2 regions of the Nocardioides daedukensis genome follow, and region 1 is predicted to be linked to the other one. Evidence: predicted binding sites of a transcription regulator. Region 1 holds the regulator's gene; the other holds the start of a gene.
What was found. The regulator LexA, encoded in region 1, represses DNA repair genes until DNA is damaged. The targets are predictions, from matches to a motif close to TCGAACANNTGTTCGA.
Positions count from the first base shown of each region.

Region 2: a site for LexA is predicted at 9,818-9,833, ahead of BJ980_RS04560 (DUF6504 family protein). Genes of this name have one in related genera too.

Region 1 is NZ_JACCAA010000001.1:1,550,121-1,566,026, forward strand. Features, by position in the region: gene BJ980_RS07680 (ADP-ribosylglycohydrolase family protein) at 1-702, opposite strand, end outside; gene BJ980_RS07685 (T3SS (YopN, CesT) and YbjN peptide-binding chaperone 1) at 705-1,637, opposite strand; gene BJ980_RS07690 (NrtR DNA-binding winged helix domain-containing protein) at 1,839-2,462, shown strand; gene BJ980_RS19575 (protein NO VEIN domain-containing protein) at 2,468-2,800, opposite strand; gene BJ980_RS07700 (vitamin B12-dependent ribonucleotide reductase) at 2,999-5,866, opposite strand; gene nrdR (transcriptional regulator NrdR) at 6,034-6,540, opposite strand; gene BJ980_RS07710 (hypothetical protein) at 6,980-7,630, shown strand; gene BJ980_RS07715 (ABC transporter transmembrane domain-containing protein) at 7,699-9,408, shown strand; gene BJ980_RS07720 (ABC transporter ATP-binding protein) at 9,405-11,147, shown strand; gene BJ980_RS07725 (LysM peptidoglycan-binding domain-containing protein) at 11,385-11,729, shown strand; gene lexA (transcriptional repressor LexA) at 11,982-12,707, shown strand; gene BJ980_RS07735 (alkaline phosphatase D family protein) at 12,805-14,472, shown strand; gene BJ980_RS07740 (alkaline phosphatase family protein) at 14,472-15,794, shown strand; gene BJ980_RS07745 (zinc metalloprotease) at 15,896-15,906, shown strand, end outside.
Region 2 is NZ_JACCAA010000001.1:929,840-945,745, reverse strand. Features, by position in the region: gene pknB (Stk1 family PASTA domain-containing Ser/Thr kinase) at 1-1,702, opposite strand, end outside; gene BJ980_RS04615 (transglycosylase SLT domain-containing protein) at 1,859-2,695, opposite strand; gene BJ980_RS04610 (Rv2175c family DNA-binding protein) at 2,864-3,250, shown strand; gene BJ980_RS04605 (guanyl-specific ribonuclease) at 3,304-3,681, shown strand; gene BJ980_RS04600 (barstar family protein) at 3,678-4,100, shown strand; gene BJ980_RS04595 (acyl-CoA thioesterase domain-containing protein) at 4,126-4,902, shown strand; gene BJ980_RS04590 (polyprenyl synthetase family protein) at 4,925-5,986, opposite strand; gene metF (methylenetetrahydrofolate reductase [NAD(P)H]) at 6,064-6,954, shown strand; gene BJ980_RS04580 (phytoene desaturase family protein) at 6,962-8,275, opposite strand; gene BJ980_RS04575 (DUF4126 domain-containing protein) at 8,323-8,916, opposite strand; gene BJ980_RS04570 (ArsC/Spx/MgsR family protein) at 8,916-9,278, opposite strand; gene BJ980_RS04565 (YbaK/EbsC family protein) at 9,284-9,748, opposite strand; gene BJ980_RS04560 (DUF6504 family protein) at 9,974-10,339, shown strand; gene BJ980_RS04555 (SAV_6107 family HEPN domain-containing protein) at 10,355-10,822, shown strand; gene BJ980_RS04550 (DNA polymerase III subunit alpha) at 10,815-14,762, shown strand; gene BJ980_RS04545 (methyltransferase) at 14,806-15,516, shown strand; gene dinB (DNA polymerase IV) at 15,535-15,906, shown strand, end outside.

The sequences.
Region 1 (15,906 bases):
GTTGGGCGTGAACCGAGCAGCCGGACCTGCGATCGCCTCGTCGAGCCAGTCCTGCCACTGCTGGCGACGCTCGGGAGGAAGCAGGTCAAGGCCCGCACAGAAGTCGATGCGGCCTTCCAGCACGGCAACCCGGATCGCTTCTCCCCAGAGGATGCAGGACTCGGTGGCCAGCGGGTCGCCATGGGTCAGTGACGCGATCAGCTGGGCCGCGCGTGCTGCCTGCTCGCGGTCCTCGAGGTGGGCCAGCGCCACGGGCGCGGTGCGCATCAGTGCACCGTTGCCGGCGGAGCGTGGGTTGCGACGGGCGTGGTCCGCGGCGACCGCCGTCATCACGGTCGCCGTACCGCTCTCACCCGAGTCGAGACGTCGACGCGTGGCCCCGAGCACCGCGCTGGTCTGGATGCCGATGTCGGCAGGGCCGTCGTCGTACCAGCGCAGGAAGCCATCGGCGATAGCGTCGAGCGCCTCGACCGAGGCGAGGTCTGCACCGGTGGCAGCAACTTCGGCGATGCAGAGCGTCATCGATGTGTCGTCACTCCACTCCCCCGCCGCGAAGTTGCCCAGGCCGCCGCCCTTCATCTCGGCGAACTCATCGGCGGCCGGCGGCCGAGCGAACTCGTAGGGCACCCCGAGGGCGTCGCCCGACGCGAGGCCGAGGAGTACGCCGACGGCGCGGTCGGTCTGGGCAGTGGTGAGGTTCATGATCATCCCTTCCTACCCTGGGTGCGGAGCACCAGGTCGTCGATGACTTCGTCGCGCGTGGTGACGAAGTGTGGCAGCAGAGCTGCGAGGTGGTGGTGCGCGAACGGCACCGCCGGGATGGAGAGGACCAGCAGCACAGAGCGGCCCTGGAGCAGGAACTTGACCATCGAGTGGGTGCTGTTGAGCACGCTGACTTCGAGGGCGGCCTGCCGGCGGCTGCGGACGTCATGGGCCAGGCGGGTGAGGATCTCCACCATGGGCATCCCGTGACTGACGCGCACATAGATCGGCGTGCCGTCGTGGGTGATGACGAAGTCCCCATCCTCATCCTGCGGCGGCACCTCATCGAAGAGGTAGCCGAGGGATTCGCGGACCAGCTCGATGAGCTCTTCCCGCGAGTCGGAGCGCTGGGCCCATTCCGTCGGGGGCCCGATCGGTGGGCCGTCGTCGAGGTCCACGACGTCTGTCGGCACTTCACGGGAGGCGATGAGCCCGATCGCCGCGATGTCCTGGGCAGCTGGTCCCCAGCCGTTCACGGTGAGGAACTCGGGGAACGGCACCTGGAACTGACCGGACAGCGCCGCGCACGCCATCCGCGCCAGCGTTGCCGGGTCGTCGCCGTGAACCCAGAGGTTGGGGCACTTGTCGTCGTCCTCGGGCAGGTTCCACCCGAGGAGCATGAGCGCCTCGAGCGCCGCCGCTGACAGTTGGAACTGCTCAGCCAGCACCCGATTGCCGGAGACCTCCATGCGCCAGCCGTCGTCGCCGATGCAGCAGAACTGGACATAGGGAGTCACCTCCCCCGAGATGGTGGGAGTTTCGATGATCAGGTGGTCCTCGTCGCCACTCATGGTGGCGATGTATCCGGCCAACTGCTGGCCCAGCGTGACCCAGCCCAAGGTGACCTCAGGCAGTTCGTGATTGGTGTCGTTCATGGCCATACCCCCTTCGCGCACATTTGCGCCTTCTGTGAAGAGATTAGCACGCCGCTGCCATTCGGGCAGATGTGCACTAACCTTGTTCGTATGTCGCCGCCGAGCTCGTTGAGCAGCTACCCCCAACCAAGTGTCGCCGTCGATGTCGCACTTCTGACTGTAGACACGACCACCGACAGAAACGTCGGAAACCGACTCAAGGTGCTGGTCCAGCAGCGCTCCCGCAGTCCGCGCGGCCTGGTCCTGCCCGGCAGATTCGTGCGCAAGGGTGAGACTTTCGCCGACGCCGTACGAGCCACCCTGTCGGAGAAGGTCGGCATCGAGGACGCCGTCGCCGAGCCCCGCCTGCTCAAGATGTACGACGACCCGCGCCGCGACCAGCGCGGCTGGGTCATGTCCGCACTCCACGTGCTCGCGCTGCCGGTCCAGGCCCTCGCTGACGCAAGCGGAGACCTGCTCGCTGTTGACGAGGCGGGGCGCTTGGCCGACCGGCGACACCTGGTCTTCGACCACGACGACATGCTCGCCGCTGCGGTTCAGCGGATGCGCTCGCACTATGAGGCAACGCCCGATCCCTATCGCCTGCTTGGCAACTCGTTCACCCTCGGCCAACTGCGCGACCTGCACGAGTCCGTCCTGGGTGAGCCGCTGTTGAAGGACACCTTCAACCGGCGAATGAAGGGTTATCTGACCGAGAAGATGGTCAAGGGTGAGCCGGTCCGTGAGCAGGAGACGGGTGGGCGCCCGGCCCTCGTCTACGTGCGTTCCAAAGACACCGAACTCAGCCAGCGAGAGCGGCGGAGATTGCTGCTTCCGCGGCGCTGAGCGAATCAAGCCCCGCGCGGGACCGCAGAAAAATTGATCGGCGTAAGGGCCGACGATCTCTCAAGCGCGCCAGGCAGCTCGAAGAAGCCACCGCGACTGCGGCCGAATCCAAACAGGCAGATGAGCACAAACGAGTCAGATTCTTCGGCGGAGAACTCCACTTCGTTGCGGGACACTAGATAGGGCATTCGATCCGACCACCGCGTGGTCTTCACTTCAATGCAGCGTTCCCTCCCCTCGGGTGTATAGCTAAGGACGGCGAATCCAAGCCCATCACCTTCGTCCACCGATACATGCCTGACCGACTCCGCGAACCGATCCTGCCCAGCAACCCGCAGAGTTGCGCGCTCCAGCGCAACGACGGCTTCCTCGCCGGCAAGCCCGAGCCCTCGCCCACTCGCTGATCGTGTGGGTTCTGACGTGTCCCATACGTCAAAAGCCACACAATGATGCGGCCAGACCACCGATATCGAGAACGGGCCCGACACCCGAAGGTGTCGAGCCCGTTCAAGGGTTCAGCGGTTGATCAGCACCGATCAGCTGCAGCCGGAGGTGCTTCCGCAGCCCTCGCACACGTAGCACGAGCCTGCCGGACGCATCTTGGTGCCACAGGTGAAGCAGAGCGGGCTGTCGATCGCGGTGCCGCTGATCTTCTCGAGGAGCTCAGCCGTGGTGTGCGCCCCCTGGGTGTCGGTCTTGACCGCCGACTCGCTGACGCTCGCTTCGCGAGCAGCCGGGGCCTCGGTGGCCTCGACGACCAGCTCGGCCGCGTTGCCAGTCTCTTCGACGAGCTCATAGGAGCCGGTCTCGAGCTGGCGCTGGCGCTCCTCGGCGGAGTAGATGCCGAGCGCCGAGCGGTCCTCGAAGGACATGTAGTCCAAGGCAAGACGACGGAAGATGTAGTCCATGATCGACTGCGACATCCGCACGTCCGGGTCGTCGGTCATGCCGGCGGGCTCGAAGCGCAGGTTGGTGAACTTCGAGACGTAGGTCTCCAACGGCACGCCGTACTGCAGGCCGATCGAGACCGCGATCGAGAAGGCGTCCATCACGCCGGCCAGGGTCGAGCCCTGCTTGCCGAGCTTGAGGAAGACCTCACCGAGCTCACCGTCGTTGTGGGCACCCGAGGTCATGTAGCCCTCGGCGCCACCCACGGTGAACGACGTGGTCCGCGAGACGCGCGACTTCGGCAGGCGCTTGCGGGTCGGGGCGTAGACGACCTTCTCCACGACCTTCTCGACGACGTCCGCCGCGGCTGCGGCGTTCGAGTCGGCTCCCTTGTTCTCGCCCTTGCCGGACGAGAGCGGCTGGCCAACCTTGCAGTTGTCGCGGTAGACGGCGAGAGCCTTGATGCCGAGCTTCCAACCCTGCAGGTAGACGTCCTCGATCTCTTCGACAGTCGCCTCCTCGGGGAGGTTGACGGTCTTGCTCACGGCGCCACTCAGGAACGGCTGAGCAGCCGCCATCATCCGCACGTGACCCATCGGCTTGAGCGCCCGGGCACCCATCGCGCAGTCGAAGATCTCGTAGTGCTCCTGGCGCAGGCCGGGTGCGTCGATGACGTGACCGTTCTCGGCGATGTAGGCAACGATCGCCTCGATCTGCTCGGGCTGGTAACCCAGCTTCTTCAGCGCACGCGGGATCGTCTGGTTGACGATCTGCATCGAGCCGCCGCCGACGAGCTTCTTGAACTTCACCAGCGAGAAGTCGGGCTCGATGCCGGTGGTGTCGCAGTCCATCATGAAGCCGATGGTGCCGGTCGGTGCGAGCACCGAGGCCTGCGCGTTGCGGAAGCCGTTCTTCTCACCGATCTCGAGCACCTTCGCCCACTCGGCGGTGGCCAGCTTGTGCACGGCCAGGTCCTCGGTGTGCAGGGTGCGCACCGTGTCGTTGGCAGCCTGGTGCTTGCGCATCACGCGCTTGTGGGCGTCCGCGTTGCGGGCGTAGCCGTTGTAGGGACCGACGATCCCGGCCAGCTCGGCCGAGCGGCGGTACGACGTACCGGTCATCAGGCTGGTGATCGAGGCAGCCATCGAGCGGCCGCCGTCGGAGTCATAGCCCAGGCCCATCGCCATCAGCAGCGCGCCGAGGTTGGCGTAGCCGATGCCGAGCTGGCGGTAGTTGCGGGTGGTCTCACCGATCGGCTCGGTCGGGAAGTCCGCGAAGCAGATCGAGATGTCCATCGCGGTGATGATGAACTCCACGGCCTTCGCGAAGAGCTCACCGTCGAAGGTGTCGTCGTCGCGGAGGAACTTGAGGAGGTTCAGCGACGCCAGGTTGCACGACGAGTTGTCCAGCGACATGTACTCCGAGCACGGGTTGGATGCGGTGATCCGGCCGGTCTCGGGGTTGGTGTGCCAGTCGTTGATGGTGTCGTCGTACTGCAGGCCCGGGTCGGCACATGCCCACGCGGCCTCGGAGATCTTGCGGAACAGGCCACGCGCGTCGACGGTCTCGATGACCTCGCCGGTGCCGCGAGCCTTCAGGCCGAACTCGGTGCCGTCCTCGACCGCACGCATGAACTCGTCGGTGACGCGCACCGAGTTGTTGGCGTTCTGGTACTGCACGGAGGTGATGTCCTTGCCGCCCAGGTCCATGTCGAACCCGGCGTCGCGCAGCGCGCGGATCTTGTCCTCCTCGCGCATCTTCGTCTCGACGAACTCCTCGATGTCCGGGTGGTCGACGTCGAGGACGACCATCTTGGCCGCACGACGCGTGGCGCCGCCCGACTTGATGGTGCCCGCGGACGCGTCCGCGCCGCGCATGAAGGAGACCGGGCCGGACGCCGTACCACCGGAGGAGAGGAGCTCCTTGGAGGAACGGATGCGCGACAGGTTGAGGCCGGCGCCGGAGCCGCCCTTGAAGATGAAGCCCTCTTCCTTGTACCAGTTCAGGATCGAGTCCATCGAGTCATCCACGGAGAGGATGAAGCAGGCCGAGACCTGCTGCGGGGACGGGGTGCCGACGTTGAACCAGACCGGGGAGTTGAAGGAGAAGTACTGGTGCACGAGCAGCCAGGTCAGCTCGTGCTCGAAGAGCTCGGCGTCGGCGGTGGAGGCGAAGTAGCCGTGCTCGCGACCGGCGGCGGTGTAGGTCTTCACGACCCGGTCGATGAGCTGCTTGAGGCTCCACTCGCGGGTGTCGGTGCCGACGGCGCCGCGGAAGTACTTCGTGGTGACGATCGTCGAGGCGTTGACGCTCCAGAAGTCGGGATATTCCACACCGCGCTGCTCGAAGACGGTGTCACCGGTCTTCCAGTTCGTCTGTACGACGTCGCGGCGCTCCCAGTTGATCTCGTCGTAGGGGTGCACGCCCTTGGTGCTGAAGACCCGCTCGATCTTCATGCCCTTGCCCTTGGCCTTGGACTGCGCCTTTGCAGATCCGCCGCTGACCGTCTCCGTCATGTCTCCTCTTTCCTCGAACTCCGGCTGTTCCCTGGTCCTGCTGTGTGTCGTGCTGGTGCTGCTGATGTCTGTCGCTCCCCGTTGCGGGGGTCGCAGTGCTGCATCGGGGAGTGATGATGAGGGGTGCCCGGCACGCAGCTTCCCCACTACGTGCCGGGCAGTCTGTGTCAGCCCGTGGGCTGGGGTTGGTTGCGGGGCGAGCGCTCGAGGCTCTCCTCACCAACCTGGATGCGCTCCGCGCGCAACATGGCGATCTCGGCCTCGAAGTCATCCGCGGACTCGAACGCGCGGTAGACGCTGGCGAAGCGGAGATAGGCAACTTCATCGAGCTCGCGCAGCGGTCCGAGGATGGCCAGGCCGACCTCGTTGGCGGGGGCCTCGGCCCATCCGTCGCTGCGGAGCGTGTCCTCGACCGTCTGGCCCAAGCAGGCCAGCTGGTCCTCGGTCACGGGACGACCCTTGCACGCCTTGCGGGCGCCGTTGATCGCCTTGTCACGGTTGAACGGCTCGGTCGCGCCGGAGCGCTTGAGCACCATCAACTGCATCTGCTCCACGGTCGAGAAACGCTTGCCACACTGCGGGCACGAGCGCCGGCGACGGATCGAGCCGCCGTCGTCGCCGACCCGCGAGTCGAGGACCTTGGTGTCGGTGCTGCGGCAGAACGGACAGTGCATGTCTGGGCAACTCCCTTCCCTTGGTCAACGTCTGCGGATCAGGCGCCATTCCTCACTCGGGCACACCGAACAGAGCCCCTGTGCGGGGCCCGCTGGAGTGTCACCGATCTGTGGAGAACTACGCCTTGTTTGTGGACAAGTAGTGGCCAACCTGTGCGTTCAGCAGCCAATCCTGTGGACCGAATGACCCGGTTCTGTGGACTAGATGTGGAAAACCACAACGGTGTAACTACTAGATGTAGTGGTAACCGTACGTCGGAACCACGAGCGGATGCAAGCGGGTCCCAGGAGATTTTCGAGCTTGGTCCCCACCCGTTCCAAAACCGCAGGTCAGGGACGTGCGGCTGCCGAAATTGGTCTGCGGCATGCGTGTCGGCGACCGGTCACGAGTTCACTCGATCGGTTAGTGCGCCAACCGATTGCCTGACACAATGGGGGTGTGGCAGGGCAAGGGGCAGGGAAACGTGCGGGATCGCGTCGAGCGACGGCGAAGAAGTCCCGGATCGACCCTGTTTTCCTGCTGCTCTCCTTTGCCGTCACCGTCCTGGTGGTGGCGTGGGGCTATCTGGTGAAGGCCGCGATCGACTTCGGTTCAGAGGGCCGCGGTGGCGAGTCCTCGGCCTGGCTCTTCCTCGCCTTGGCCTGCGTAGGCGCGGCCGGGTGCTTGTTCATCGGCCTGATCCTGGTCGCCAAGCTGCTCGCCCTGGTCGGGGTCCTCCCCGAGACCGCAACCGGTCCCGCCGGCGTCGAGCTCGGCCAGCAGAGCGCCCGCTCCACTCCCTCGACCTACGTCCCGAACACGGGCACGTATGGCGACCGGATCGGCGACATCAGCTCCGAGCGTTCCCGGCGGCTCTTCCCTCTCCCGCCCGAGGACGCCGGGGAGACCCGGGAGACCGAGGCAGTGACTGACTCAGCCAAGGGGGCCAGCCAGAGCTTCGCACCCCCGACCCAGCGTCAGCCCGGAGCCACCCAGAACACCGACACCAACGAGACCACCGGCTCCCACGCCGCGATCGGCACCGACGAGAACGACACGAAGCGGGTGCCGAACCCGCGTTATCCCGGCGGCAAGCGCGCGGCTCGCTGAGCCCGGCCACAGGACGGGCCAGCGAGACAAGTTAGGCGACACTAACCAGCACGTGATAGCCATTGCCCGTGAGTGATTCGGCAGCCGCGCCTGCTTCTGCGTGGGCCCTGCTGCTGCGGGGACTGCGACGCAACAAGGCAAAACTCCTCGGCTCCTATGCCCTGCTCAGCCTGTGGCAGGCCTGCGAGACCCTCGTCCCGGTCTTCATCGGCCTGACCATCGACCGTGCCGTGTCCACCGGCGAGGTCGACCAGATGGTGATCTGGGGCCTCGCGCTGTGCGTGCTGTTCGGCTTCTTGTCCTACGGCTACCGGTACGGCGCCTGGATCGGCTTCCACGTCGTGTCGATGGAGATGCACCGGATCCGGGTCGAGATCGCCGCCCACTCACTGCACCCACGGGGTGCCAAGACAGCACTCCGTCCGGGCGAGACACTCTCGCTGGCCACGGCCGACGCCGAGCTGGTGGGGCAGTTCATCCGCTCCACCGGCTTCACCATCGCCGCGGTCATCTCGATCGTCGGGGCCTCCTGGTTCCTCCTCGCGATGGACCTCGTCCTCGGCCTCGTCGTGGTGATCGGCGTACCGACCGTGCTGCTGCTGACCCAGGTCATCACCCCGCGCATCTCGCGCCACACCGAGCACCAACAGGCCACCGTCGCCGAGGCGACCGGCGTGGCCACCGACCTGGTCCGCGGCCTGCGCGTGCTCAAGGGCATCGGCGCGGAACCGGTCGCAGGCGCCCGCTATCGGGTGCTCAGCGGACGGGCGCGTGACGCGTCGGTGCGGAGTACGTCGACCTATGGCGCAATGGCCGGCCTCACCGAGGGCCTGGCCGGACTGTTCCTCGCAGCCGTCGCGCTCGTCGCCGGGCACCGAGCCCTCTCCGGCGACATCACCATCGGCGAGCTGGTCGCGGTCGTCGGCCTGACCCAGTTCCTCGCCGAACCGCTCGGGATGCTGGGCGACATCTCCGCGCACACGGCGCGCGCCCACGCCTCCGCGCGACGCATCGTCGACTTCCTCGCCTCACCGCGACTGGTCGAGGAGGGCGAGTCCAGCCCGGTCTTCACCCCCGCAGAGCTGCGCCTGAGCGGTGTCAGCGCGCCCGGGCTCGACGCGGTCGACCTGGCGTCTCGGCCCGGGGAGATCCTCGGCATCGCCGTCACCGACCCGACCGCGGCCGCCACCCTGATGGGCCTGGTCAACGGGTCGATCACACCGACCTCGGGCACGATCTCGCTCGGCGGGCTCCCCCTGCGCGACCTGAGCAGCTCCGCACGCGAGGCGCACCTGCTGGTCAACCCGCACCACGTCGACCTCTTCGAGGGCACCCTGCGAAGCAACGTCGACCCGACCGGGCGCCTCAACGAGCGGGCCCTGGGCCTGCTGCTCGATGCGTCGGCCTGCGCCGACGTGGTGTCCCTGGTCCCCGAAGGACTCGACCAGCCGGTCACCCCGGACGGTGCCACCTTCTCCGGCGGCCAGCGCCAGCGGATCGCGCTTGCCCGGGCCCTGGCGATGGATGCCCCCATCTTGGTGCTCCACGACCCGACCACCGCGGTCGACGCAGTCACCGAGCACCGCATCGCGCAGGGCATCCGCAGGCTGCGCACGGCCGGCGCGTCACGACGTACGACCTGGTTGATCACCTCCTCCCCCGCCCTGCTGGCCCAGTGCCACCGCGTGGTGCTGGTGGCCGAGGGCCGTGTGCAGTCCGAGGGCACCCACCACGACCTTGCGTCGGAGTCGACCTATGCGGAGGTGGTGCTGCGATGAGCCGCAACATCCTCCCGATCGCCTCGCGCCAGGAGACCGCCCGGCTGGCGTGGCGACTGGTGGCCAGCCGTCGTCTCCCGCTGCTGCTGACCATCGCCTCGTTCATCCTGGCCGGGCTGTGCGCCCTGGTCGCACCGTGGATGCTCGGCACGATCGTCGACCTGGTCATCGACGGCGCACCCGAACGCGAGATCACCCGGGCCGCACTCGTGATCGCGGCGGCAGCCGTCGCCGGCGGGCTCTTCACCTGGGCCTCGGTCGCCTTCCTCGCCCGCGCCGGTGAGCCTGCTCTTGCCACGTTGCGCGAGGACGTGCTCGACAAGGCACTGGCCCTCGACTCGGCGCGCGTGGAGGAGGCCGGCACCGGTGACCTGCTCTCCCGGGTGGGTGACGACGCCCGGACGGTGGCCAACTCGCTGACCGAGATCGTGCCGACCCTGGTGAACTCGCTGGTCCTGGTCACGTTCACGGCTGTCGGCCTCTTCGCCCTCGACTGGCGACTCGGACTGGCCGGTCTGGGTGCGGCGCCGTTCTATGCGATGGCGCTGCGGTGGTACCTGCCGAAGTCCGGACCGTTCTATGCCCGCGAGCGAGTCGCCCAGGGCGAGCGGGCGCAGGTGATGGTCAGCGGGCTCCAGGGCGCCGCGACCGTGCGCGCGTTCGGGATGTCCTCGGGCCAGGTCGCCACGATCGAGAACCGATCCGCCCAGGCGCGTGACATCTCGATGACGGTGTTCCGGCTGCTCACCCGCTTCGGCGCCCGGTCCAACCGGGCCGAGCTGATCGGTCTGCTGCTGGTGCTGACCACCGGCTTCTGGCTGGTCCGCGCCGACTCGACCTCGGTCGGCGCGGTCACCGCGGCGGCGCTCTACTTCCACCGGTTGTTCAACCCGATCAACGCGCTGCTCTACATCTTCGACGCGGTGCAGTCGACGGGCGCCTCGCTCTCCCGACTGGCCGGCGTCTCCCTGCTGCCGGATGCTCCCGAGCGCCCGGGGTCACTGCCCGAAGCGCCCGGACCACTGGTGCTTACCGGCATCGACCACTCCTATGTGCCAGGACGTCCGGTGCTGTCGGGTGTCTCTCTCAGCATCGCTCCCGGCGAGCGGGTCGCACTGGTCGGCGCGACCGGTGCTGGCAAGACCACGCTGGGTGCCATCGCCGCCGGCGTACTGCCTCCCTCGTCGGGCTCGGTCACCCTGGCCGGCACCGCCATCGGCGACCTGTCCACGTCCCTGCTCCGCTCGCGGGTGGCGTTGATCAGCCAGGACTTCCACGTCTTCGCCGGCACCGTGCGCGAGGCGGTGACCCTGGTCGACGCCTCGGCCACGGACGCCCAGGTCCTCGCCGCCCTCGACCTGGTCCACGCGTCCCGCTGGGTCTCGTTGCTGCCCGAGGGCCTGGACACCGTGATCGGCACCGGTTCGCACCCGGTGACACCTGCCCAGGCGCAGCAGCTGGCGCTGGCACGGATCGCACTGGCCGATCCCTGGTACGTCGTCCTGGACGAGGCCACTGCCGAGGCAGGCTCGGCCGGCGCGCGCGAGCTCGAGGAGGCCGCACTCGCGGTCACCTCGGGACGTGGCGCCCTGGTCGTCGCCCACCGCCTGACCCAGTCGGCAACCGCGGACCGGGTGCTGGTGTTGCACGAGGGCGTGGTCGTCGAGGAGGGCTCGCACGACGAGCTGCTCGCGGCCGACGGTCGTTATGCCGAGCTCTGGGCCGCCTGGTCCAGCTGAGGCTCCGCCGTCCCCGCTTCGCCGCTCCCTGCCCTTTGTCGCCGACCCGTCGTGAATTCGCATTCTGTCCGCGACACGCATCGAACATTTGTTCGCCCGGGGCTTGATTTGTTCGAACAGGTGCTCTAACTTCGTACATGTGTTCGATCGAACGTCTGATCGAGCGGCACCCGTTGTCGGTGGTCGCCATTAGACATAGCTCGACACCGACCAACCCCCTTCCCCGGAGGTCTTCTGATGAGCACCATGACCCTCACCCCCAGCATTCCGAGCTTCCGCACGTCGCAGGTTCGCCTGACCCGTCGCGGCCGCCTCGTGGTCTTCGTCGCCGCACTGCTCTTCGTGCTGGCCGGCGCGGTGTTCCTCGGAACCTCCTCGGTGGCAAGCAACAACGAGTCGGGCTCCGAGCAGCAGACCGAGGTGATCATGGTCGGCTATGGCGAGACCCTCTGGGGCATCTCGTCCGACCTCGCCGAGGACGGCAGCGTGCGCGACATGATGGCCACGATCAAGGACCTCAACGCCCTGGACTCGTCGATGCTCGTCGCCGGCCAGGAGATCCACGTCCCGGTCACCGACTGACCGGACACCACAGTTTTCTGCAGGTCGCCTCGACCCCGGCCTGCAGATGGGGAAGACAAGGGGCGGGATCCGGGCGATCCCGCCCCTTGGCGCATTTCACGACGGCGCATTTCACCGCCCAGAACACCGCGACATGACGCCGCGACACGTTCGAACAGGTGTTTGAACATGCCGCCTCCGACGGCTAGCGTGAGACCCAACACGGCGCAGCACCCCTCTTGCAGGACGACCAGCACAGCGGAAGGCAGATCCATGGCACCGAAGGACCCGAAGGCAAAGGTCACCTCCCTACCCGACGGGCCCCCGGACGCCACCGGCCTGACCCCGCGCCAACAGCGGATCCTGACCACGCTGCGCGAGTCGATCGAGACCCGCGGCTATCCCCCGAGCATGCGCGAGATCGGCGAGACGGTGGGACTGACCAGCTCCTCCTCGGTCTCCCACCAGCTCAAGGTGCTCGAGGCCAAGGGCTTCATCAAGCGCGACCCCAACCGCCCCCGCGCCATCCAGGTCTTCATGCCCGAGACCGCTGCCGCATCCCGCGCCGTGGGCAGCGCCGACGAGGTCGACTACGACGAGACCGGCATCGGCGACGCCATGCCGGCTGCGACCTACGTCCCGATCGTCGGCCGGATCGCTGCCGGTGGCCCGATCCTCGCCGAGGAGCGCGTCGAGGAGATCTTCCCGCTGCCCAAGTCCCTGGTCGGCGACGGCACCCTGTTCCTGCTCGAGGTCTCCGGTGACTCGATGATCGACGCGGCCATCTGCAACGGCGACTACGTCGTCATCCGCCAGGAGCAGACCGCCCGCAACGGCGAGATCGTCGCCGCCCTGATCGATGGCGAAGCCACCGTCAAGACGTTGCAGCGCAAGGACGGCCAGGTCTGGTTGATGCCGCACAACGACGCCTACGACCCGATCGACGGCAACAACGCCTCCATTCTCGGTGTCGTCACCGCGGTGCTGCGCAAGGTGTGAACCAAAGGTGTGAACCAATCGGCGACGTCCTGGTGAACGATTGGTTCTCACATCCGTCGGGCGTCACCTTGAGGCCTTGGCCGTCGTTCAATGAGGCGTGACCACCGCATCCGTTGATCGTCGTACCGTCATCAAGGGCTCCGCAGCCGCCGCCGGCACCGCCACCATCGTGGCCGCAAGCGGGTCCACCGCCTCGGGCGCTTCTGCCTACTTCGCCCACGGCGTGGCCTCGGGCGACCCGATGCCGGACCGGGTGGTGATCTGGACCCGCGTCACGCCGACGTCGACCTCCACGCCCGGCTCGGGCAAGGGCCCGCGGGTCTGGGTCGACTACGAGGTCGCCACCGACCAGGCCTTCCGGCGGATCGTGAAGAAGGGCCGGATCGCCACCGGTGCGAGCGACGACCACACCGTCAAGCTCGACGTCACCGGGCTCCAGCCGGCCCGGTGGTACTTCTACCGGTTCTCCTACAAGGGCCGCTTCAGCCGCGTCGGCCGCACCCGCACCGCCCCCGCGCACTCCTCCACCCCGAGCCGCGTGCGCCTGGGCATGGTCTCGTGCTCGAACCTGCAGGCCGGTTGGTTCAGCGCCTACCGCCACCTGGCCAAGCGCAACGACCTGCACGCGATCGTCCACCTCGGCGACTACATCTACGAATACGGCCCCGGCCAGTACGGCTACGGCAACGACAACGTCGACATCCGCAAGCACGCGCCGGCGCGCGAGATGGTCAGCCTGGCCGACTACCGCCAGCGCCACGCGCAGTACAAGCGCGACGCCGACCTGCAGGAGCTGCACGCCCGCTATCCGTTCATCGTCACCTGGGACGACCACGAGGTGACCAACGACGCCAACAAGGAGGGTGCCGAGAACCACGACGCCAGCGAAGGCAGCTGGCTCACCCGTCGTGCACGCAGCCACCGGGCGTACGACGAGTGGATGCCGGTGCGGATGAGTGGCACTGCCGCACTCGGGGACGGCACCCGCCTGTTCCGCACCCTGCGCTTCGGCCAGCTGGCCGAGCTGAGCATGCTCGACCTGCGCACCTATCGCAGCACACCGGTGGAGTCACCTGCCTCCGGTGAGGCCAGCTCCTCGGAACGCAGCATCGCCGGCGCACAACAGCTCGCCTGGCTCAAGAAGAACCTCACCAGCGAGCGGGCCCAGTGGAAGCTGGTCGGCAACCCGGTGATGATCGCCCCGGTCACCTTCGGCACCGTCCCCGACGCGCTGATCGATCCGATCAACGACGTCACCAAGCTGTTGCCCGAGGACGGCGTGGCCTACAACATCGACCAGTGGGACGGCTACACCCACGATCGCCGCGTGCTCTTCGAGCACATCCGCGACCAGGGGATCACCGACACGGTCTTCCTCACCGGCGACATCCACTCCGCCTGGGCGTGCGAGCTCCCCTTCGACCCGGGCAGCTATCCCGTGGTCCGCGAGAATGCCGGCGTGGAGTTCGTCTGCACCTCGGTCACCAGCAACAACCTCAAGGACATCCTCGGCGTCCAGCGCCGGACCGCATCGGTCGCGGTCGAGACCATCCTGACCGCCGCCAACCCACACATCCGCCACCTCAACTTCGACGACCACGGCTACTCGGTCCTCGACGTCACCTCGGCCCGGGTGCAGTGCGACTACTACGCAATCGGAGACAGAGCAGTGAAGAGCACCGGACTCACCTGGCAGGCCTCGTGGCAGACGCTCGCGGGCACCCAGCAGCTGCGCCGCGTCCACACCCCGGTGGGTGGTGCGTGATGTGTGAGGACAACGGCTCCGGGTTCGCCGCGATCCCCGACCTCGCCACCGGCGAGGAAGCGGTGACCGCGGATCGTCGTACCCTGCTCAAGGTCGCCGGTGCCGGGGGTGCCGGACTCGTCTTCTCCAGCGCCCTGGGTGCGGCGCCTGCCACGGCCGCGCCGTTCAACCGCAAGCGCTGCTACGTGCTGGTGATCGACGGTTGCCGTCCCGACGAGATCGGCGGTGGCCTGATGCCCAACACCAAGCGGCTGCGCGACTCGGGGATGAACTTCCCCCGGGCCCGGTCCCTGCCGATCATGGAGACCATCCCCAACCACGTGATGATGATGACCGGGATGCGGCCGGACAAGACCGGAGTGCCGGCCAACTCGATCTATGACCGCAACGCCAAGGTCGTGCGCGACATGGACCGGCCCAGCGACCTGCGTGCCGACACGATCATCTCCCAGATCAACCGCAGCGGCCGAACCACCGCGACGGTGCTCAGCAAGGACTACCTCTATGGCATCTTCGGCACCCGGGCCACCCGCCGCTGGGAGCCCGCGCCGCTGATCCCGATCACCAACCACGCCCCCGACGTGTTCACCATCGAGGCCGCCAAGAAGATGGTGACCACCCACGACCCTGAGTTCATGTTCGTCAACCTCGGCGACGTGGACCGGGTGGGCCATGCCGACCTGACCGGTACGACGCTGCAGCTCGCGCGCCGCGCAGCCCTGGTCAACACAGACGTGCAGCTGAAGTCCTTCATCGACCTGCTCAAGCAGACTAGCCGCTGGCAGAACACGATGGTGATCGTGCTCGCCGACCACTCGATGGACTGGTCGTTGCCGCACAACGTGATCTCGCTGACCGACAAGCTCGAGGCCGACCCCGAGCTCAGCCAGAAGGTGCAGATCGCCCAGAACGGTGGCGCCGACCTGCTCTACTGGACCGGGCCCGCCGAACTGAGGCAGACCGCGGTGGACCGCATGATCCGCATCGCCCGCGCACAGCCCGGTGTCCTCTCCGCGCACGACCGGCTCAAGGAACGCCCCACCCTCCGCCTCGGGGGCCACGCCGGCGATGTCGTCGTCTACTGCAAGTCCGGTTGGCGGTTCAGCGACCCCTCGGTGGTCTCCAACCCGATCCCGGGCAATCACGGCCACCCGGCCACCGCGTCCATCCCGTTCTTCATCGCCGGAGGATGGCAGGGGCTGCCCCGGGGGAGCTCCAGCTCGATCGCGCACACCCAGGACGTCGCACCGACGGTGTCGAAGTTCTTCGGGCTGCAGGCGCCCACGGGGTCGAAGACGTGGGACGGCCGGCACCGCATCTGAGTCGGCACCGCTCGCCGTAAGCCGTCACTGATTGCCGCGCGCGGCGTTGAGCAGGCAGGCAGCCAGCCCTTCGTTGACGTAGTCAGGATCGTGATCGCACCGTGAGGACCAA
Region 2 (15,906 bases), 620 kb from region 1:
CGTCGTCGGCGGACTTGCCGGTCCAGTCGACGACCTTGATCGGCTTGGGTCCCTTGCTCAGCTCGATGTCGACCGTGGTGCCGGGCTTGAGGCTGGTGCCGGCCTTGGGGTCGCTGCGGATGACCTCACCGGCGGGGACCTTCTCGGAGAACTTCTCGATCGACCTGCCGAAGTCGAGGTTGGCGTCCTGGATCGCCTTCTGGGCCTCGTCCTCGGTGCTGCCTGCGACCTTGGGTACGGCGTACCGTTCCGGCCCCAGTGAGAGGGTGACGGTGACCGTCCCGCCGTCGAGCACGCGATCGCCCGCGGCCGGGTCGGAGGAGAGGACCATGCCCTTCTCGACCGTCTCCGAATAGGCGGGATCGCCCTCGGCATAGTCGAGGCCCGCGCCCTCGATCTTCTTCTCGGCCTGGGCCGCCGTCAGCGAGAGCACCCCCGGTGCGGAGGTGTAGCGGGCGAACCCGAACCACCAGGCGCCCAGGCCGAGTGCCAGGGCGAGGAGCGCGGCGATGACGAGATAGAGCGCGCCACGTCGGCGTCGTTGCGGTGACTTCTCCGGGGCCGGCTGGTGGCCCGACTGGCGTGGGCCGGCGTTGTCACCGGGCGGGCGCAACGCGCCGGCCTCGATCATGCTGGTGTGCTCGGAGGCTCCGGTGCCCGCCTGCTCGAGTGGGTCCTTGGCGGTGTTCTCTCGCGGACCCGCCCCGGCCACTGCCGCGGCTGCGACCTGCCCGGAGCCGTCGGCGTGCTCGTGGGTGGGTGCGTCCTCGATCTCCCGTACGACGCCTGAGGTGGGGGAGAGGTCGGCCACCAGGTCGGGATCGTCGAGGATGCCCTCGTCGAGTGCCTGGCGGACCCGGTGGGCCTGGTGCAGCAGGACGCCCGCGTCGGCCGGTCGCAGGCCGCGATCGCGCGCGGTCGCGCGGGCGACGAGCGCGTCGACATAGGCGGGGATGCCGGGGACGGTGAGCGAGGGAGCCGGGATGTCCTCGTGCACGTGCTTGTAGGCGACCTGGATGGGGGACTCGCCCTCGTGGGGCTTGCGGCCGGTGAGGAGCTCGTAGAGCACGACCCCGGCGGCGTACACGTCGGCGCGAGCATCTGCGCGACCGTCGATGACCAGCTCGGGCGCCAGGTAGGAGACCGTGCCGATCAGTACACCACCGGTGGCGGTGTGCTGGGTGTCGGCGCTGATCGCCTTGGCCAGCCCGAAGTCGGCGACCTTGACGCGTCCGTCGGGGGCGATCAGGACGTTCTCGGGCTTGATGTCGCGGTGGATCAGGTGTGCCTGGTGGGCCGCACGCAGGGCGGCCAGGACCGGTTCGAGCAGCGCGAGGGCCTTGCGGGGGTCCATCGGCGCTTCCTTGCGGATCACGTCGCGCAGGGTGTGCCCGGGGACGTACTCCATCGCGAGGTAGACGGTGCCGTGCTCCTCGCCCTGGTCGAAGACGCCGACCACGTTGGGGTGGGACAGCCGTGCCGCGTGGCGGGCCTCGCGCACGAACCGCGCCGCGAAGTCGCCGTCGTCGCCCATCCCCGGGTGCATGATCTTGAGCGCGATGACGCGGTCGAGACGCTCGTCGTGGGCCTCGTAGACCGAGGCCATTCCGCCGCTGGCGATGCGCGACTCGATGCGATAGCGCCGATCCAGCAGTCGCCCGATCAACGGGTCGCTGGGATCCCGTTGTGTGCGTGGCTCCACTGTTCGACCTCCGTGCGCGCGGCTGGATGGGGAAGGATCCGCCGTGGGCAATCCTACGGACTACCCACGAGCGGACCCGTCCTGCGCGCCTGTCGGCGTGGCGTGGTGGCGCTGCCGGTGCCCAACAGGGGGCCGAGCAGAGGACTCAGGCAGGACTCAGGAGGGATCCCAGCCGGATTCCAAGCGGTCCTGGAGGGCCTTCACGTTGCGCACGTAGCGCACCGAATCGCGGTAGATCCCGTGGCGGCGGACCGCACCGAGGCCCTGGTAGTAGGCCGCGACCTGGTGGGTCGTGCTCGATGTCTGCTGGCCGAGCACCTTGAGCAGGAGAACCCCGGCGGCGACGTTGTCATAGACGTTGCGCAGGTCCAGCGTGCGGCCCGCGTAACCCTCCATCCAGTCTCCGGTCCCGGGAAGGACCTGCATCGCCCCGATCGCATTGGCCGAGGAGACGTGATGCATCTGCCAGCCTGCTTCCTGCCAGGAGACGGCGAGGGCCAGCTGCGGGTCGACCCCGTGTCCGCGGGCGGTGCGGATGATGACGTTGCGCACCGCTGCCTTGCTGGGTCGGGTCTGCCACGCGGTCGACGTCGAGCGGGTGCGCGGTGCGGCCGGCTTCGCCTGTCGCGTGTTGCTCGTGGCGGAGGATCCGGAGGTCCGCGACTTGCGCGCAGCTGCGGTGACCACGGGGATCTGGATCCTCTGGCCCACCCGCAGGCGGCCGTTGCCGTCGAGGTCGTTGTAGGAGATCAGCTCCCGGGTCCAGGCGTGATACCTCACCGCGAGCCCGGTGGCGGTGTCGCCGGCCTTGACCGTGTAGGGAACGAGGTCGCGACCCGGAGGCAGCTTCTCCTCAGCCGATGCCTGGCTGGTCAGGGTGGGCGACAGGGTGAACATCAGCGCACCGGCCGAGGTGGCGGCGACCAGTCGCGCCAGGCGACCGAGGAGGGGTGGTCGAGCGTGTCGTGCGGGACGGTGAATGGGGGAAGACATTGCGGGTTCCCTTCATCTCTCACCCGGTGCCCGGGGTTCCGAGGACCCCGATGGCGCAGACGGGCAACCCGTCGACGGTAACCGCAGTGACCGGTGATGCTCAAGGGGCGGGTGTGGCAGGAGGTGCGACGGGCCGGTTCAGCGCCAAGATGTGGAAGAGTTGGCGCCATGAACGATGTTGCTTCCTCCAGTGCCCCCACGCCCGAGTCCGACCTGGGTGCCCTGGTGGGCGAATGGCTGGACTGGTCCGAGACGGCGTCAGCTCTGGGCGTGAGCGTGAACAAGGTCCGGACGATGATCCGCGAGCACGAGCTCGCCGCGGCCGTGCCCTCACCCGGTGCCGGTCAGAAGGTGCCGGCCCTCTTCGTCCACGACGGCCTGATCGCCAAGGGTCTCCCCGGGCTGCTCACGATGTTCCACGACGGTGGCTGGAGTGACCGCGAGTGCATCGAATGGATCTACACCGACATGGGCCTGCCCGGTCGCCCGATCGACGCGCTGCGTGAGAACCGTGGCTCCGAGGTGAAGCGACGGGCCCAGGCCGAAGCGCTGTGAGGCGCTCCGCGACCGGTCCACGCGCGGCTGCGGCCCTGGTCGTCGCCCTCCTCCTGGCTGGGCTCTGGTTCCTGTCCGGCCAGGGCTCCGACTGGTTCGCCGAGGGACAGGACGCGGGTGCATCGAGCAGCGCCTCCACCGACCCCGACTCCGGACTTCCTCAGATCGACGAGGACGACCTGCCGGAGGAGGCCCGCGAGACCTTGGAGCTGATCGATGACGGAGGCCCTTACCCCTATGAGCGCGACGGCATCGTCTTCGGCAATCGCGAGGGGATCCTCCCGGACCGACCCCGCGGCACCTATCACGAGTACACCGTCGAGACGCCCGGCGTCGAGCACCGTGGCGCGCGACGGATCGTGACCGGCCGGGCCGGCGAGTTCTTCTGGACCGAGAACCACTACGAGTCGTTCGAGAGCATCCAACGATGAGCAGCCTCACTGCAGTCCTGGCCGGCGATGTCGCTCCGGGCGTGCACCGGTGGCGTTCGGGGCTCGAGGCCGAGGACGTCGCCGAGACCGTACGTCGTACCGGCCGAGCGTTCGGGCACGTCGACGGCTGGCTCGCCACGACCAAGGCCGAGGTGCTGGACGCGATCGGGGCCGCGCTCGGCTTCCCGGACCACTTCGGGCGCAACTTCGACGCCCTGGCCGACTGCCTGCGCGACCTGGCTGAGGACACCGTGCTGCTGTGGGACGGGTGGGGCACCTTGGCAGCCGACGACGAGCGGAGCTTCGCCATCCTCCTCGACGTGCTCCAGGAGCGCACCCAGGACCGAGTGGGGCCGCGCTTCGACGTAGTCTTGCGTGGCGCGGGGCCCGAACTGGCGCAGCTGCCCACGCTCGAGTGACCCGGCCAGGCAGGGAAGGACCCCAGTGAGCTATTTCGAACGCCTCGACGGCGCCCGCTTCCTGGCCACCCGCCACACGAGCGGTGCCTGGAACGAGGCCGAGCAGCACATCGCTCCGGCCCTGGGTCTCCTCGTGCACGCGGTCGAGCTGGATCGTGACCAGCGCCGTGACGATGCCCTGCCGCTCGCCCGGCTCTCCTACGACATCCTCGGCACGATCGCGGTCGGGGAGTTCGAGGTGTCGGTGAGCGTGCTGCGTCCCGGGCGCACGATCGAGCTCGTCGAGGCCGTCCTCAGCGCCGGCGGCCGGGCCGTCGTGACGCTGCGGGCCTGGCTGGTGCAGTCGCTCGACACCGGCACCCTGGCCGGCAGCGATCTGCCGCGGCTCCCGCCACCGGACACGATGGAGTCGTGGGACCCGACCACCGTCTGGCCGGGTGGCTTCATCGAGTCGGCACAGGTACGTCGCGCCCACACGGCCCCGGGTCGTGCCCAGTTCTGGGTGCGCACCGACATGCCCCTGCTGGACGAGGCGGGGGACGAGACGGTCAGCGACCTGGCCCGGTTCGTCGGGTTGCTCGACATCTCCAACGGGATGACGGTGCGGGTCCCACCCCGCGAGGTCGCCTTCCCCAACGTCGACCTGACCGCTCACCTGTTCCGGCAGCCACGCGGCGACTGGGTCGGGTTCGACACCACGGTGTCATTCGGGCCGGCCGGCCACGGCCTGACCAGCAGCGTGATTCACGATCTCGACGGTCCGGTGGGCACCTCGGCCCAGGCGCTCACGATCCGGCCCTGACGATCCCGCCCTGACGAGGGGATCAGTGCGCGCGCTGGGTGACGGCCGCGGAGAGCTCGCGCAGGGCGCGGACGGCCTCGTCCCGGAACGATGCCTCCTCGAGTGCGGCTCGTGAGCGGTCCGCGAGCTGGTCGATGAGACTCTCGACCTGCTGCTCGGCGCCACTGCCACGGATCAGGGCACGGAGCTCGGCGACCTCGTCCTGGGGGAGGTCCGAGCCCAGGGAGCGGTCCAGGACGGCGCCTTCGTGCGGCGCGAGTGCCTCCAGGGCGTGGGCGACCAGGACGGTCCGCTTGCCCTCGACCAGGTCGTCGCCCGCAGGCTTGCCGGTCACAGCCGGGTCGCCGAAGACGCCCAGCTGGTCGTCGCGCAGCTGGAATGCCTCGCCGAGCGGCAGGCCGAAGGCGGTCAGGGCCTCGATCTCGGCAGGGGACGCGCCGCCGAGCGCCGCGCCGATGTGCAGCGGGCGCTCGATCGAATACTTGGCCGACTTGTAGCGCAGCACCGTCATCGCGGTGTCGACGTCGGCCTTGCCTCGGGCCTGGACCGAGACGTCCAGGAACTGCCCGGCCACGACCTCCGAGCGGCAGATGTCGAACATGGCGAGCGCTGCCTCGACCCGCTCGAGGGGGAACCCGCAACGACGCAGCAGCTCGTCCGCCCAGGTGAGCAGCAGGTCGCCGAGCAGGATCGCCGCGGCGGCGCCGTACTGCTCCGGATCACCGGACCAACCGGCGTCGCGGTGCTCGCCCTCGAAGGCGCGGTGGGTCGCCGGCCGGCCTCGACGGGTGTCGGAGGCATCCATGAAGTCGTCGTGGACCAGGGCGCTGGCGTGCAGGAACTCCAGGCTCGCGCATGCCCTCAGCAAGGCCTTCTCCTGGTCAGCCGGGAGATCCGAGACGGCCTTGAAGCCCCAGTGGCAGAAGGCGGCGCGGAACCGCTTGCCGCCGGTGACCGCCTCGCGTGCGGCAGTCAACAGTCGCGCTGCGTCGGGACCGAGCGGGGCGAGCCTTGTGGCCTGCTCGTCGAGGAACTCGTCGATCGCAACCTGGAGCCCGGCCCGGAACGCGTCTGCATCAGTCACGGGCCCGACCATAGCCACAGTGGTCTGTTGGATGGACAGCGGTGGGCCGGTCGGTGGCTGCTCCCTATGCTTCCGGCATGAACATCGAATCGCGGCGCAGCATCGGAGCGTTGATCCGGGAGGGGAAGCGCTCCTTCTCCTTCGAGTTCTTCCCGCCCAAGGACGAGGCCGGCGAGGAGCAGCTGTGGCAGGCGATTCGTGACCTGGAGCCCTACCGGCCGACGTTCGTGTCGGTGACCTACGGCGCCGGCGGGACCACGCGCGACACGACGGTGTCGATCACCGGTCGCATCGCCCGCGAGACCTCGATGGTCCCGATGGCACACCTGACCTGCGTGGGGCACACGGTCGAGGAGATCCAGCAGGTGCTCACCTCGCTGGCGGACAGTGGAGTGCACAACGTCCTCGCCCTCCGGGGTGACCCGCCCGGTGGCCCCGGGACGGAGTGGGTCAGCACCCACGGCGGGGTGGACTACGCCTCCGACCTGGTCAGGGTGATCAAGGAGGTTGCGGACGTCTCCGTCGGCGTGGCCGCCTTCCCCGAGGGACACGTGGACGCAGCGACCCTCGACGACGACGTCGCGGTGCTGAAGGCCAAGCAGGACGCCGGTGCCGAGTTCGCGGTGACCGAGATGGTGCTGCGGTCCTCGGACTACTTCGCCCTCGTGGAGCGTGCGAAGGCTGCCGGTGTGGACTTCCCGATCATCCCCGGCGTGATGCCGATCCTGAACATCAACTCGATGCGCCGGATGGTCGAGCTCTCCCGCCGCGAGATGCCTGCCGAGGTCGTCGACCGGCTCCGTCCGTTCGAGGAGGACCCGGCCGGCCTGCGCGCCGAGGGCATCCGGATCGCGACCCAGATGTGCGAGGAGATGCTTGCCGGCGGTGCGCCGGGCCTGCACTTCTACACGTTGAACCGGTCCAAGGCGACCCGGGAGATCTTCGAGGCCCTGAGCATCACGGCCTGAGTTTCCCTCAGACGGGGTGGTCGAGCGCGACCTGCTGCGCGACCAGGGCGGCGGACAGGCCCACGAACGGTATGCCGCCTCCCGGTGCGGCGTGGGCGCCTGCCGCATAGACCCCCGGGATCGGTGTCGTGGTGGAGATCCGGTGGTTCAACGTGGTCCGGCCCTGCCAGAGCACGCCCATCGGTGAGGCGCCGAACTCCTCGACCTGCGTCCGGGCGGAGCGGTCGACCCTGACCTCGACGTTCGGGCGGATGTTGGTGCCCTTGCGGGCCAGGGCCAGCACGATGTCCTCGGCCAGCAGCCCGCGACCGAAGATGGTCCAGGCCTGGCCGCCCTCGGGCGCGGTGCCGGAACGGCGTACGACCACGAGCGGGTCACCGTGGAAGACCGTCTCCTCGGGCATGTCAGGGATGTCGTCCCCGGTCAGCCCCACGTGGCACACGACCGGGGGGAGCGCCGGCATGGTGCGGCGCACGTGTTGTGCCAGGGCGGGGATCCGGCGGGGATCGATGGCACAGACCACGACGTCGGCGTCCAGCTCGCCGGTGCTGGTCGCGACGGCGACTGCCCTGCCGTCGCGGAGGACGATGTCGGTCACGTCGACGCCGGTCAGCACCGTCACGCCGCGGGTGGTGAGGCGCTGGGCGAGGACATCGGCGAGTTGGCCGAAGCCACCTTCGATCTTCCAGCCCCCGAAGCGTTGCTCGACATAGGCGCGCATGCCGAGCCAGGCCGGGACATCGCGGGTGTCGTGGCCGGCGAAGACGAACGGGTGCCCGGCAACCAGGCGCAGTCGCTCGTCCTTGAAGGCCTTCTTCAGTCGTTTGGCCAGGTGTTCACGGGTGAAGATCCGGGAGGTCACGTCCTTGCCGGCAAGATCCGGCAGCCAGGGACGCTCGAGATATTCGCGCCGGATCACCTCCCAGTCCTCGGTGAAGGAGTCGACGTGATCGATCCACTTCTGGCCGAGGCCGGCCCCGAGCCCGTCGAATGCATCGATCTGGGCGGCCCGTGAACCGCCGGGGAGCTTGAGCACCGAGCCGTCCTCGAAGTGGTGCTCGCGCAGGATCTCCTGCGGGATCAGGTCGATCTCGCGCTCGAGTGGCCGGCCGGACTTGCGGAACAGGTCGCGCACGACGCCGGGCAGCAGCGTCATCGACGGACCGGCGTCCCAGGTGAAGCCCTCTTCCTCGATGGTGCCCATCGCGCCACCGAGACGGTCGCGGTGCTCGACGAGGGTGACCTCTTGCCCGAGCTTTGCCAGGCGTGCCGCGGTGGCCATGCCCCCGAAGCCTCCGCCGATCACCACTGTGCGCGCCATGCGCTGAACCCTAGTGGCTGCCCGGCAGCGGTCCGTTCGGCAGAGGGTCAGGCGGGACGGACGGTGCCGGGGTCTCGTCCCTTCCAGCGTCGCCAGGACTTCCTGACCAGGCGGGCAACCGAGACGAGCACGATCACTCCCACGACCAGGAGGACTGCGGCGATGCCGGCAGCCGCGATCGGGTGCTCGATGGCGAACCAGACCACGCCCAGGACCGCGACGTCCTCGAGCACGCTGGCGGTGATGTTGGTGATCGGCTCGGGGGAGGAGTTGATCGCCAATCGTCCACCAGCCTTGACCGCGTGCGAGGTGAGGGCCGAGGTGCCGCCCACGACGCCACCGACGGCGGCGTTGAGGGAGTCGGCGTCCCCGGCCAGGAGCACGCCGATCACGGCGCCGGCGGTGGGTCGGATCGCGGTGGAGATCGCATCCCACGTCGAGTCGATGTAGGGGATCTTGTCGGCGACGAACTCCATGCAGTAGAGGAAGGCGGCGACGGCCAGGACGTCCCAGCGGGCCAGGACGTCAGGGATCTGCTCGAAGCCTCCGGCCTTGTCGGCCACGCCGAGGACCAGCACCACCAGGTAGGCGTTGATCCCGCTGGCCCAGCCGCTGGAGAAGACCAGCGCGAGGGACTCCATCAGCTCGCCCCGAGGACCCGGGCCAGGGTCTCGTCGTCGCGGGCGACCACCGCCGTGCCGTCGTCGAGGGTGATGATCGGTCGCTGGATCAGCTTGGGGTGCTCGGCCAGGGCCCGGACCCAGTCCGCGCGGTGCGCGGAGTCCTTGGGGACGGTCTTGAGCCCGATCTCCGCGGCGATCGGTTCGTTCATCCGCGCGATGTGCCACGGCTCGAGGTCGAGACGGCCCAGCACGTCCTCGATCTCGGCGACGGTCGGCGGGGTGTCGAGATAGCGCCGTTGCGTGTAGGACGCGCCGGCGTCGTCCAGTGCACCCACGGCGGTGCGACACTTCGAGCAGGCGGGGTTGATCCAGATCTCCATGGTTCTCACTCCACTTCGAGCTCGGTCGCACCGGTCATCGCGACCAGTTCGTCATAGGTCGTGCTGAACACTGCTGCGGGATGGCCGGCGGCCGCCCAGACGGTCTCGTGCCGCCGCAGCCACGGGTCGATGTAGGTGGGCAGCCGAGTGGGGTGCCCGAGGGGAGAGACCCCGCCGATCACCTGACCGGTTGCGGTCTTCACGAAGTCGGGCTTCGCGCGCTTCAGCGGACCGGTGACCGGTTCGATCTTCGCGGTGTCCACCCGGTGCGCGCCGCTGGTCAGGATCAGCACCGGGGAGCCGTCGGAATCGAAGAGCAGGCTGTTGGCGATCGCGCCCACCTCGCAGCCCAGCGCCTCTGCGGCGAGTGCCGCGGTGTGCACCGAATCGGGGAGTACGACGATCTCGCCCCGGCCGCCCTTCTCGGTCAGGGCTGCGGCGAACTTCTCGATGGAGGGGTGGTCGGCCATGTGCCCGACCCTATCCGTCATGGACAGGTGTTGACGCGATGTCGGGGGAGTGATGTACCTTGGAGTTGTTCGAACAGATGTTCGATCACCCGGTGGGGATGACCTCGACCCCCGTCCCCACCGGGGGCACATCACCTGCCTGGTCCGCAGGGGCAGCACCGGGGTCGAGGGGTCGAGTGACAGGGGGTCGAAAACCGTCACGAAGCTCTGGGGAAGGAGCATGACATGCGTCGCTATGACGATCCCGTAGAGGTGCGCAGGGGAATGGTGGGCCAGGGCGACCGGCAGGTCGAGGCTCCCGAGCAGTTCCTCTGGCGCGGCACGTTGTGGAAGGTGCGCGAGGTCGTCGCGCACTGGGTGGAGACCGGTCCCTGGTGGCAGTCAGCCGGTGCTCGCGCCGTCGTCGGAACAGACGTCGCGGTCGAGGATCGACAGCGACTGTCGGTGCTCAGTGGTGACCTTCTTGCAGAACGCGAGATGTGGCGGGTCGAAGCCGGCAATGGGATGACGGTCAACTGCAGCAGCGGGGTCTTCGACCTGGCCTTCTCGTGGGCAGACGGCAACTGGCAGCTCCTGGGCTGCACGGACTGAGACGGGACACGGACAATGACTGCGAAGAACCCCACCACCCCCAACCCCTACTGCCTCCCGGCAACCACCCACTCCTACCTCGAGCGGGCGGCCGAGTCACTGCGTGAGGCGATCACGACGACCGAGGTCCCGACCCGCTATGCGTGCGCACACGTCGCCGCACTGCGAGCAGCCGCGGCCCTGATCGCCGCCCGCTCCGTCCCGGTTCCCACGAGCAGCCGCCGTCGGGCCCAGAAGAACGCCTGGGTGCTGCTGGCGGAGATCGCTCCCGAGCTGTCCGAGTGGGCCGCCTTCTTCTCCGCCGGTGCCAGCAAGCGCGCCGCAGCAGAGGCAGGCTCCACCCGCGCGGTCAACGAGCGCGAGGCAGACGACCTGGTCCGTGAGTCGGACCGGTTCCTGGCCATCGTCGAGCAGGCCCTCGGACTGGCACCACACATGCCGTTCGAGGAACAACTGCCCTGGCGACCCGGGCTCAGTGCCTGACCCGTTCGTCCATCTCCATGTCGCCTCCGGCTACTCACTCCAGTACGGCGCAAGCCACCCGCACGTGCTGGTCGAGCGTGCCCTGGAACAGGAGATGGATGCCCTTGCCCTGACCGACCGCGACGGCACCTATGGCGCGGTCCGGTTCGTGAAGGAGTGCGCCCGGGCCGGGATCCGCCCGGTGCTCGGGGTGGATCTCGCCTACTCGGCTGCGGCCACCGACCAGGCGGCGCTGCTGCCCGGGCCCGAAGGGAACCACCGACCCGGCAGTCAACGACGCAGCCCGGTGCGTGGAGGCGCGTTCCGTGAGCAGAACCTGCCCCGGGCGCTGTTCCTGGCCAGCGGGAAGGCCGGCTGGGCATCGATCTGCCGGCTGGTCTCAGCCACCCACCTGACCGGGGAACGGGGACGACCGGTGGCCACTGCGGAGCTGATCGCGGAGCACTGCGGCGACGACGTCATCGTCCTGCTCGGACCGGGATCCACCCTCGGGGCCGCGGCGACAGCACGTCGTCCCGATCGTGCCCGCGAGGTCCTGGCCCGCTGGAAGGGCCTGGTCCCACGGGAGAACCTCGTCGTCGAGCTCGTCTCCCACCGCCTCCCCGGGAGCAACCAGGGCTGGGGCCCCGGTTCGTCGCAGCACGCCGCTCGGATGGCGGGGGCTGCCCGCGACGCCGGACTGACGATGGTGCTGACCAACGCGGTCCGCTATGCCGACCGGCTCGACGCGCCCACCATCGACGTGCTCGACGCCGCCCGCACCCTGGTGCCCCTCGGCTCGGCGGGGCTCTCCGGCGGCGGACCGGGCGGTTTCCGGCGCAACGCCGAGGGCTTCCTCAAGTCCGGCAAGCAGATGCACGAGATCGCCGAGGAGATCTGCCACCTGGCCGGCCTGTCCGGCGACCCCGCACGGGAGGCGCGCGAGCTGCTCGCCCGCACCCGCGCCACTGCTGAGAGATGTGCACTCGACCCGCGAGCAGACCTGGGCCTGGGGGAGACCCACTTCCCGGAGTTCGAGCTGACCAGCCGGCGCGGGTCCGGGGGTGGCCAGACCCTGGGCGGTGCCGACTCGACGCTGCGGGCGCGGTGCGAGGCAGCGATCGACTGGCGCTACGGAAACGTGGCGCGGCAACGGATCTGGAAGCGGCTCGACGACGAGCTCGAGATGATCCGAGACCTCGGCTATGCGCCGTACTTCCTCACCGTGGGCGACGTGGTGGCGATGATCCGGGAGATGGGCGTGCGCGCTGCGGCCCGTGGCTCCGGGGCGGGCAGCCTGGTCAACTATCTCCTCGGGATCTCCGGGGTGGACCCGATCCGGCACGGACTGCTGATGGAGCGGTTCCTCTCGCCGTTGCGCAAGGACCTGCCGGACATCGACATCGACGTGGAGTCGGCGCGCCGGTTGGAGGTCTATGACGCGATCCTCGACAGGTACGGCGCCGAGCGCTGTGTGGCGGTCTCGATGATGGAGACCTACCGAGTGCGCCATGCGGTGCGTGACGTGGGGGCGGCGCTCGGCATGCCACCGGGTGAGATCGACGCGATCGCCAAGGCGTTCCCGCACATCCGCGCCCGGGACGCCCGGATGGCCCTGCGCGAGCTGCCGGAGCTGCGTGCCTCCGGGTTCCTCCAGGCGCAGGGAGGGGCAGGCTCTGAGATGTTCTTCGGTCTGGTCGAGCGGCTCGACGGGCTGCCCAGGCACGTCGCCATGCACCCGTGCGGGGTGCTGCTCTCGGACGCCACCCTGCTCGACCGTACCCCGGTCGAGGCCAGCCATGCGGGTTATCCGATGAGCCAGTTCGACAAGGACGACGTCGAGGACCTCGGCCTGCTCAAGCTCGACGTGCTGGGCATCCGGATGCAGTCCGCGATGGCGCACGCCCTGGCCGAGATCAAGCGGGTCGATGACGTCGAGATCGATCTCGACAACGAGGCGGAGGTGCCCTTCGACGACGACACGACCTTCGAGATGATCAGCGCGGCGAAGACCCTCGGTGTGTTCCAGATCGAGTCGCCCGGCCAGCGCGAGCTGGTCGGCAAGTCCGGCATCGACAGCTTCGACGACATCATCACCGACATCTCGCTCTTCCGGCCGGGTCCGGTCAAGAGCGACATGATCACGCCCTACCTGGAGGCCAAGCAGGGCTGGAAGATGCCGTCCTACCTGCACGATGACCTGAAGCCGATCCTGTCCCAGACCCACGGTGTGGTGGTCTTCCACGAGCAGGTCATCGAGATCATCGGCCAGTTCGGCGGAGTCAGCTATGCCGAGGCCGACGAGAAGCGGCGAGCCCTGGGCAAGCCCGACGGCATGGCGCAGACGAAGCTCTGGTTCTTCCCGCGCTGCCTGGCCCGTGGCTATTCGACCCGGGTCGCCGAGCAGGTCTGGAAGATCCTGGAGGCCTTTGCCTCCTTCGGTTTCTGCAAGGCGCATGCGGCCGCGTTCGCGCTGCCGACCTATCAGTCGGCCTGGCTCAAGGCCCACTGGCCGGCGCACTTCCTGGCCGGCGTGCTCACCCACGACCCGGGCATGTACCCCAAGAGACTGATCCTCGACGACGCCCGGCAGCTCGGGATCACCGTGCTCGGTCTCGACGTGAACCGGAGCGGCAAGGAATACACCGTCGAACCGGTCTCGAGCGGCTCCGCCTACGTCGCTGCTGGATCACCCGGACCCACCCGGACCGGTGTCGACCATGGGATCCGGCTCGCCCTGGCCGAGGTGAAGGGGATCAACGCCGGCGAGGTCCAGCGGATCGTCGCAGCCCGGGGCGAGGACGAGGAGAGTCCCTTCCAGTCGCTGAGTGACTTCTGGCATCGCACGAACACCTCACGACCGGTGGTCGAGCGACTGGTGCTGGCCGGCGGCTTCGACGACGTCTACGGCATCGGTGCCACCAACGACGTACGCCGTCGCGGCAGCGTGACGCGTCGTGACCTGCTCCTGCAGGTCGCCGAGCTCGATCGACTGGCCCGGGCCGGTGCCCGGTCGTCGACGCGTGGGCGCGGGCTCACCTCGAAGGCGCTCACCCGCACCCGGACCCCCCAGCAGCAGGCCTCGGCCCGTGCCGAGCAGGCAGCGGCGCGCAGCAGCACGGACCCACTGCTGCGCGAGGACGCCCCGGGCACCGAGCGCCATGCGCTGGGGCGCGCCGGGGTCTGGGCCCAGGCCTCCGCGCAGTCGCGGGCTGCCGCGCCACCGGTCCCGGTGACCAGTGTGCAGTTGGCTCTCGACCTCGGCGAGGGGCAGGAGGGAGAGGCCAGCGGGTTGCCGGAGATGGACTCGCATGACCGGATGAAGGCAGAGCTGGAGATCCTGGGACTCGACGTCAGTCAGCACGTCGTGGAGAACTATCGCGAGTTCCTCGATGCACTCGGCGTCGTGCGCAGCAAGGACCTGTTGGCCCAGCGGAAGCGCTCGGGGATCCTGGTCGCCGGGGTGAAGGTGGCCACCCAGACACCACCGATCCGTTCGGGGCGCCGGGTCATCTTTTTGACCCTGGACGACTCCACGGGGCCGGTCGACGCCACGTTCTTCGAGGACGCGCAGAGCTCCTACGCCTCCACGGTGTTCGGGTCCTGGCTGCTGGTCGTGCGCGGTGAGCTGCGCCGGACCGGCCGACGTGGGGTCTCGGTCCGGGCGACGGGCTGCTGGGAGCTGCCGGCACTGCACGCAGCGTGGTACGCCGGGGGACTCGACGCAGTGCAAGACCTGATGGACCGGACCAGCGATGGTGCCGACGCAGACAGGACCAACACAGACAGGGCTGGCTCCGGCCAGGAGTCGAACCAGCCGAAGCGGGTGCTGGTGCACAGCAGTGGTTTCCGGATGTCGCCCTATGCCGACATCCGTCCGGCCGGTGGGCCGACCGACAACGGCAAGGAGATCGAAGTGCCGCGCAGGCTCTGGCACCGCAGTCCGGGGAGTGCGGGATGAGGCATCCGGCACTGGCAGGAGAGCACCCACTAATGTGGGCCACATGTCTGCCAGTGAACGCAGGGGAGCGGCCAGGACCTCAGTCGTGTGGGAGTCGCTGCGCGAGGTGTTCGGCGCCTCCAGCGACGTTCTCGACATCGGGGGTGGCACCGGCGGCTTCGCTGTCCGGGTGGCCGAGCTCGGCCACCAGGTCCGGGTCATCGACCCCAGCCCCGACGCACTGGCCGCGCTCGGTCGACGTGCCCAGGAATTCAACGTCGCCGACCGGGTGGCTGGCCAGCAGGGCGACCTCTCGACCCTCCTCGACGTCGCCGGTCCGGACAGCGCCGACGTGGTGCTGTGCCACGGAGTGCTCGAGATCGTCGACGACCCGGCGGCTGCACTGGCCACCATCGCCGAGGTGCTCCGCCCCGGCGGCACCCTCAGCCTCCTGGTCAACCAGCGCCACGCGGCCGTGGTGGCCCGTGCCATCGCCGGCCACTTCGGCCAGGCCCGGGCGATCCTCGACGGTGAGTCCGTCGGTCGTGCCGGACACCGGTTCACCAGCGAAGAGCTCACCGGGCACCTCGAGCAGGCCGGGTTCACGATCGGCTCGGTGCACGGCATCCGGGTCTTCTCCGACCTCGTCCCCGGCTCACTGCTCGACCTCGAGCCGGGTTCGACCCAGGCCCTGCTCGAGCTCGAGCGCGCCGTGGCGACCCGGCCGGAATATCTCTCCCTGGCCACCCAGGTGCACGTGCTCGCCACGCACTGACCTCTCGGTGGGGTCGCCATGAGCGACCTCTCGACCGGCTGCCACCTGCTCCACATCGACATGGACGCCTTCTATGCGTCGGTGATGATCCGCGACCGTCCCGACCTGGTCGACGTACCCGTCATCGTCGGCGGTGGGCACCGGGGCGTGGTGCTCTCGGCCAACTACCTGGCCCGTGAGCACGGCGTGCGCTCGGCGATGCCGATGACCCGTGCCCGCCGGGCCTGCCCGCAGGCAGTGGTGGTCAATCCCGACTACGACGCCTTCAGCACGGTCTCGTCCTCGGTGATGGAGATCTTCCGTCAGGTCACTCCACTGGTGGAGGCGATGTCCCTCGACGAGGCGTTCCTCGATGTCAGCGGCTCGGTACGCCGGCTCGGCTCACCCTTG